DNA from 3 places in the Mesorhizobium sp. RIZ17 genome. Region 3 is predicted to be linked to each of the others. Evidence: predicted binding sites of a transcription regulator. Region 3 holds the regulator's gene; each other region holds the start of a gene.

Region 1 (2,266 bases), 350 kb from region 3:
CGTCATCATCGGCCACGACACCTGGCTCGGCCACGGCTCGACCGTCCTGCCCGGCGTCACCGTCGGCGACGGCGCGGCTGTCGGCGCGGGCGCGGTGGTGTCGAAGGACGTCGCGCCCTACACCATCGTCGGCGGCGTGCCGGCAAAGCCGATCCGCGAGCGCTTCGACCGCCGCACCGCCGAGCGCTACCAGGCTTTAGCCTGGTGGGATTGGGACCATGCAAGGCTGCGCGCCGCGCTCGACGATTTCCGCGAGCTGGAGGCCGAGGCGTTTTTGGAGAAGCATGGCGGCTGAAGATCGTGAATGGTGAATGGTCAATAGTGAATGGCAACGAAGCTCTTCTTCTCACCATTCACCATTCACCATTCACCATTCACCATTCACCATTCACCATTCACCATTCACCATTCACCATTCACCATTCACCATTCACCATTCACCATTCACCACCTTGACACATGACTCGGACAGGACGCCATCTCCCCAAGGAGATCGCCATGCCCGACACAATCAGACCCTCGCTCGCGGGATTTTTCGAAGGCACCAATCCGACGAAGCCTACCCATCTCGGCACCCGCTACGACACCGCTGGCAACTTCCTCCTCGAACCGGGCAACACCGTCGTCTGCCATCTGGTCCAAGGCTCGCCTTCGCAAGCTGCAATTGTCGAGGCGCGTGATCGCATGCTGGCCATGCCCGACGCAGATCGCCTCGCTTTCACGCCGATCTCCAGCCTGCATATGACGCTGTTCCAGGGCATCATCGAGTATCGGCGGCGCCTTCCCTACTGGCCGTCCGACGTGCCGCTCGACACCAGCATCGACGACATGACCCAGCTCTATCTGCAGCGCCTGGAGGGATTTGAGGCCTGCCCATCCTTCCGCGTCAAGACCGTCCACATCACGCCGAACGGCCTTACGGTTGCCGGTGCTTCCGCGGAGGACGAGCGCATCCTACGCCTTTGGCGCGACGCGCTGTCGGTGCCGTTCGGCTACCGCCATCCGGACCACGACACTTATGTTTTCCATATCACCTTTGCCTACCAGATCCGCCGCCTCGCCAACGAGCGGGCCGGCGCCTGGCGGGACCTGTTCGATGACTGCCTGTCATTCCTCGAGCGCGAGGCCCCGGTGATCGAGCTCAGGCCCGCGGCCTTCTGCAGTTTCAAGGACATGAAGCATTTCGAGGAACTGCTGGTGCTTGGTTGATCCGGATGCATGTCGCCCAAAAGTGCGCGGCGGTTTGGGGTAACGACATGCATGAACAAGGATGGCCTGTGACTCGTAACAAAACTGACATCAATCCGACACCGCAGCTTCATCGGCCTGCGCTAGCGAAGGTTAACAGACCTGCAAAAGCGCGACGGACTGGAGTTTTGGTATGTCAGCATCATCGGCCACGCTCGAAATCCGTGGCGTAACCCGACGATTTGGCAAGAATACCGCTGTCAGCGACATCAACATCTCGATCCCGCGCGGTCAGATGGTCGGCATCATCGGCCGCTCGGGCGCCGGCAAGTCGACGCTTTTGCGTATGATCAATCGTCTCATCGATCCCAGCCAGGGGTCGATTTTTTTTGACGGCGCCGAGGTCTCCAGCCTGCAGGGTTCGCCGTTGCGCCGCTGGCAGCGCGACTGCGCCATGATCTTCCAGCAGTTCAACCTCGTGCCGCGTCTGGACGTGCTGACCAACGTGCTGCTCGGCCGCCTCAACCACCGCTCGACGGTCTCCAACCTGCTCGGCATGTTCACGCGCACCGAGTGCGCCGAGGCGGTGGCCGCGCTCGAGCGTCTCGACATCGCCCGCACCGCGTTGCAGCCGGCCGGCACGCTGTCCGGCGGCCAGCAGCAGCGCGTCGCGATAGCCCGCGCCATGATGCAAGAGCCGAAAGTACTTCTGGCCGACGAGCCGATCGCCTCGCTCGACCCGCTCAACGCCAAGGTGGTGATGGACTCGCTGCGCGACATCAACCTGCGCGAAGGCATCACCGTCGTCACCAATCTGCACACGCTGGACACCGCGCGCGCCTATTGCACCCGCATCATCGGCATGGCCGCTGGCAAGGTCGTCTTCGACGGCGCCCCGGAAGACCTCGACCGCAACGCCGTGCGCACGGTCTATGGCGCCGATGCCAGCGGCGCCGAGATCTCCGAGGCCATCACGTCGACCAGCGTGACCATCAAGCCGAAGATCACCGCATCCGCCGGACCGCTCGAACCAGCCTTTCCTGGCTACTGAGCCCACCGCCCTGGCCCATTCGGTCCG
Region 2 (2,266 bases), 840 kb from region 3:
ATCGCGTCGGCCAGCTTGCGAACGTCGTCGGATTTCAGGTCGGCGTCCTCGTCCATGCCGACGCGCAAGGCGTCGAGCACGGTGGTGATGCCTGCGGTCGCCACCTGCGCATCATGGGCGAGCACGGCGGCGATCGGGTTCCAGCGTACTTTCGGGCGCGGCGCGTAATGACCTTCGAGGTGATCGGTGTGAAGCTCGACGAGGCCCGGGATGATATAATCGCCGCCCATGTCCTCGCCGGTTCGGGCAGCGCCCGGCTCGACGGCGGCAATCAGGCCGTCGCGCAACAGAAGCGAACCTTCGACGATTTCGTCGGGCAGCACGATGCGGGCATTGGTGAGAACGGTTTCGACGGTCATCTCAGGCGGTCCTATCTCAAGCGGTCGGTCGGCGGTCATCCAGAGCAATTCCAGGAAAAGTGTTTTTGCGGTTTTCCGTTTGGAATTGCGTAAAACAAAGAGATAGGGCGGTTCAGCGTTTCCGCTGATCCGCCCTAGGCGGTCTTGCGGGCAGGGCTGCGGCCAAGCGCATGGTGGGAAAGCGCCATGAACGGCGCACCGGGCTCGCTTTCGACGAACAAGGTCAGCGCATCCACCGGCACCGGCTGGCGCAGGATGTCGGCGAACAGGCCGTCTATCGCTGCCCGAAGACGTGGGCTTTCCTGTGGCCCGACGCGCCCCGACAGCGTCATGTGGAAGCGGAACGTGTCGAAGACGTAAGGATAGCCCCATTGGCAGAGGTTGCGGAACTCGTCCGGCTTCAGCGCATCGGGGCTGCGGCGCTCGATCTCGGTCTCGGTCAGCGGCGCGCGGAACGGATCGAAGGCGCGCACCACCTCGCCGGCAAAATCGTTGAGCGGCGCAAACTGCGTTTCCGGCACCAGCGCGAAGAAGCCGTCGATCTGCCCGACGACCAGACGCGGGATGACGACCGGCGGCGTCGCCTCGGCGAAAGTGTCGAGCGCGGCGCGCAGCGAGGCTTCCGTCTCGTTCGCCGCCAGCCGGAACGGCGCCTTCAGCGTCGCGTGGAACCCGTAACGCCTGGCGGAGGCGGTGTGGAAGGCGACTTCCGCGGCCGACAGGTCGCCCACGGCCTCGACCGGCCGCGTCGCCGCGCCGAACGGGTCGCGGCCCAGCCAGTTGGCGGCAATGCGCGCCAGCTTCTCGTCCTGTCCCGGGGTGTAGTAGATGGCGTAGCGCATGGGCGTTCCTCGTCAAGCGCTGCGCGCCCCGAAGGATCATGCGACACGCTTCAAGTCATTGTCCTGGCAGGTCGTGGCCCAAAAACGCCGGAGCGTTTACGGCGACATGCACCGGAACCGCTGCCATAGGTGATTTCCATGACGGATTGACGAAGCTTTCATGGGTTTTCGAAGGCAAGTCCAGCCGCCAGGTGCTTAGCCGACGATTTTTCTCAACTGGACCAACGGCTTTGCCGGCCTGCCGGTCAGGCCTTCATCAGCCACTCATGCTCGGCCGCGTTGTGGAATTTCCACGTCCGCTTCGGTCCGGCCATGACATTGAGGTAATAGAGGTCGTAGCCGTGGCAGGCCGCGCAGGGGTGATAGCCCTTCGGCACCAGCACGACGTCGCCGTCCTCGATGGCCATCGCTTCGTCCAGCTCGCGCACGCCGTTGCGGTCGGCATCCGTGTAGACGCGCTGGAAGGCAAAGCCCTGCGGCGGGTTGAGCCGATGGTAATAGGTCTCCTCGAGATAGGATTCCGCCGGCAGATTGTCCTGGTCGTGCTTGTGCGGCGGATAGCTCGACGTGTGGCCGCCGGGCGTGATCACCTCGACCACCAGCAGCGAATCCGCCGGCTTGCCCTCGGGCAGGATGTTGGTCACGTAGCGCGTGTTGGTGCCCTTGCCGCGCACCTCCTGGCCGAGATCGTCAGGCCCGATGACGCGCACCGGCAGGCTGCCGCTTAAGCCAGGCGCCGAGCAGACGGCGAGCTCCAGCTCGGTGTCGGCGGTCACCGACCAGTCGGCGCCTTGCGGCACATAGACCGACCACGGCTTGCCTTCGAAGGGCGACATGCGCTCGCCGAGCAGGCCAAGATCCTTGCCGCCGGCCGAGGCCTTGCCCTTGCCGGTGACGAAGACCAGGCAGACCTCGCGGTCGCCGGTCTTGCCGGACACCGTCTCGCCGGGCTTCAGCCGATGCAGATCGAAACCGACATAGGTCCAGCCGGCGCTTTGCGGTGTGACGTGAGCGACGTGGCCGTGGCCCTTGTCGGCCTTGACGAGCAGTTTCGACATTTTTTGT
Region 3 (2,266 bases):
CATCATGGCCGAACATACCGTCGCCTCCTTCGACGAGGATCTGAGGCAGATCAGCCGGCTTATCAACGACATGGGCGATCTGGCCGGCTCCATGGTCGGCGGCGCGACCAGGGCCCTGCTCGAAACCGACAATGCGCTGGCGCAGCGCGTCGTCTCCGACGACGCCATCATGGACGCGCGCCAGCGCGAGCTTGACGACCGCGCCATCACGCTGATCGCCAAGCGGCAGCCGATGGCGGACGACCTGCGCAACGTTGTCGGCTCGATCCGCATGGCGGGCGATCTCGAACGCATCGGCGATCTTGCCAAGAACATCGCCAAGCGCGTTGGCGCGGTCGGCGTCAGCACCGCGCCGCGCGACCTCACGCATTCGATCGATTCCATGGCGCAGCTGGTGCTGATCCAGGTCCAGGCCGTGACCCAGGAATATATGGTGGGCGACGCCACTGCGCTGGCCAAGCTGCGCAACGACGACGAGCGCATCGACGTCAAATACACGTCCGTCTTCCGCGAGCTGTTGACCTACATGATGGAAGATCCGCGCAACATCACCGCTTGCACGCATCTTCTGTTCTGCGCCAAGAATCTCGAGCGCATCGGCGACCATGTGACCAACATCGCCGAGAACGCCTATTATGTGCTCACCGGTACGCAATTGCCCGCCAACCGTCCCAAGCAGGACGAGACGGCAATGTCGGCGCCGGCGGCCTGACGAGAAGGTTACCCCGATGATCGCGCCACGCATCATGGTGGTGGAGGATGAGGAGCCGCTGGGGGTGCTGCTCCGCTACAATCTCGAATCCGAGGGTTACCAGGTGGAAGTGGTGACCCGCGGCGACGAGGCCGAAATCCGCCTTCAGGAAAACGTTCCCGACCTGCTCGTGCTCGACTGGATGGTGCCGGCGGTTTCCGGCATCGAGCTCTGCCGGCGCCTCAGGATGCGGCCCGAGACCGAGCGGCTGCCGATCATCATGCTGACGGCGCGGGGCGAGGAAAGCGACCGCGTGCGCGGGCTCTCGACCGGCGCCGACGACTACCTGGTCAAGCCGTTCTCGACGCCGGAATTCATGGCGCGCGTCAAGGCGCTGCTGCGCCGCGCCAAGCCGGAGGTGCTGTCCAGCGTGCTCAAGGTCGGCGACATCGTGCTCGACCGCGAGTCGCATCGCGTCTACCGCAAGAAGAGCGAGATAAGGCTCGGCCCGACCGAGTTCCGCCTGCTCGAATTCATGATGCGGCATCCTGGCCGCGTGTTCTCGCGCAGCCAACTGCTCGACAATGTCTGGGGCGAGACGATCTATATCGACGAGCGCACGGTGGACGTCCATGTCGGCCGCCTGCGCAAGGCGGTCAACAACGGCCGCATGCCCGACGTCATCCGAACCATTCGCGGGGCGGGTTACGCGATCAGGGAGGATTAGGGATAGGGCGCGGAAGCGCTGACGGGCTCCGCTCCCGGCATCTGCGATGGTGATTAGCCGAGACGCTTCTAGCGTCGTCATCCACGGGCGGAGCAAGGAGCGTAGCGACGCAGCGCAGACCCGAGGATCCATTCCGTGACTTCGACGCGCCGGGGCGGTGCAGAATTCTGCTCCGCTGCGCCTACGATCGAAGTAACGGCATGGATTCCAGGGTCTGCGCTGCGTCGCTTCGCTCCTGTTTCGCCCTGGAATGACGAAGCTGCGGGGCCATCGCTAATCTCAAGCGTCTGCTGCTGTCCTCAGCGACCAGCGGTCACTTCAAAGCCGCTCAGGCCACGTTTTTTCCGCTGCCCGCTCTTGCCTGCATGCCCGGCGCGAAAATCTCCTGGTCGACGAAGGTCAGCGCGCGCATGGCGCAGCCTTCGCGGATCAGCGGCAGCTCGTTAGGCTCGGTGTCGAAGGAGATCGATTCCGAGTGCTGGCCGCCCGCGGTCTGGGCGATCGCCTCCCTTAGCGCCGGCTCGATCAGGTCGAAGGCGGCCGCGCTGACGCCGACCATGGCCACGGGCGCCGGGTCGATGAGGGCGAACAGGCTGCCGAGACCGAAACCAAGCGCCTCGCCTGCCCGACGGTAAGCCTCCCGCTCGGGGCCGTCCTTCTCGCGCGCCTTGGCGGCCAGGGCTCGCATGTCGGCGTCGCCGACGTCGACCGGCTCGGCGTCCTCGCTCATTTTCATGGCGCTGCGCCAGATCGCGTAATTGCCGGCATAGGCCTCGACGCAGCCGCGCCGGCCGCAGCGGCAAAGCGCGCCGCCCGGGCGGTGGATCATGTGGCCGAATTCGCCGCCC

The links. Region 3 encodes PhoB, which activates phosphate uptake and scavenging genes when phosphate is short. Its sites were predicted from a motif close to TGTCATNNANCTGTCAT; they were not measured.
Region 1: phnC (phosphonate ABC transporter ATP-binding protein) is a predicted target of PhoB. The motif match lies at 1,284-1,300, and genes of this name have one in related genera.
Region 2: WDX12_RS10330 (DUF1045 domain-containing protein) is a predicted target of PhoB. The motif match lies at 1,340-1,356, and genes of this name have one in related genera.

The regions. Positions count from the first base shown of each region.
Region 1 covers NZ_CP147861.1:892,796-895,061, forward strand. The annotation lists gene WDX12_RS04395 (DapH/DapD/GlmU-related protein) at 1-295, shown strand, start outside; gene WDX12_RS04400 (DUF1868 domain-containing protein) at 499-1,209, shown strand; gene phnC (phosphonate ABC transporter ATP-binding protein) at 1,382-2,239, shown strand.
Region 2 covers NZ_CP147861.1:2,082,924-2,085,189, forward strand. The annotation lists gene WDX12_RS10325 (alpha-D-ribose 1-methylphosphonate 5-triphosphate diphosphatase) at 1-359, opposite strand, end outside; gene WDX12_RS10330 (DUF1045 domain-containing protein) at 494-1,201, opposite strand; gene iolB (5-deoxy-glucuronate isomerase) at 1,447-2,259, opposite strand.
Region 3 covers NZ_CP147861.1:1,238,790-1,241,055, reverse strand. The annotation lists gene phoU (phosphate signaling complex protein PhoU) at 5-712, shown strand; gene phoB (phosphate regulon transcriptional regulator PhoB) at 729-1,418, shown strand; gene WDX12_RS06100 (ROK family protein) at 1,747-2,266, opposite strand, start outside.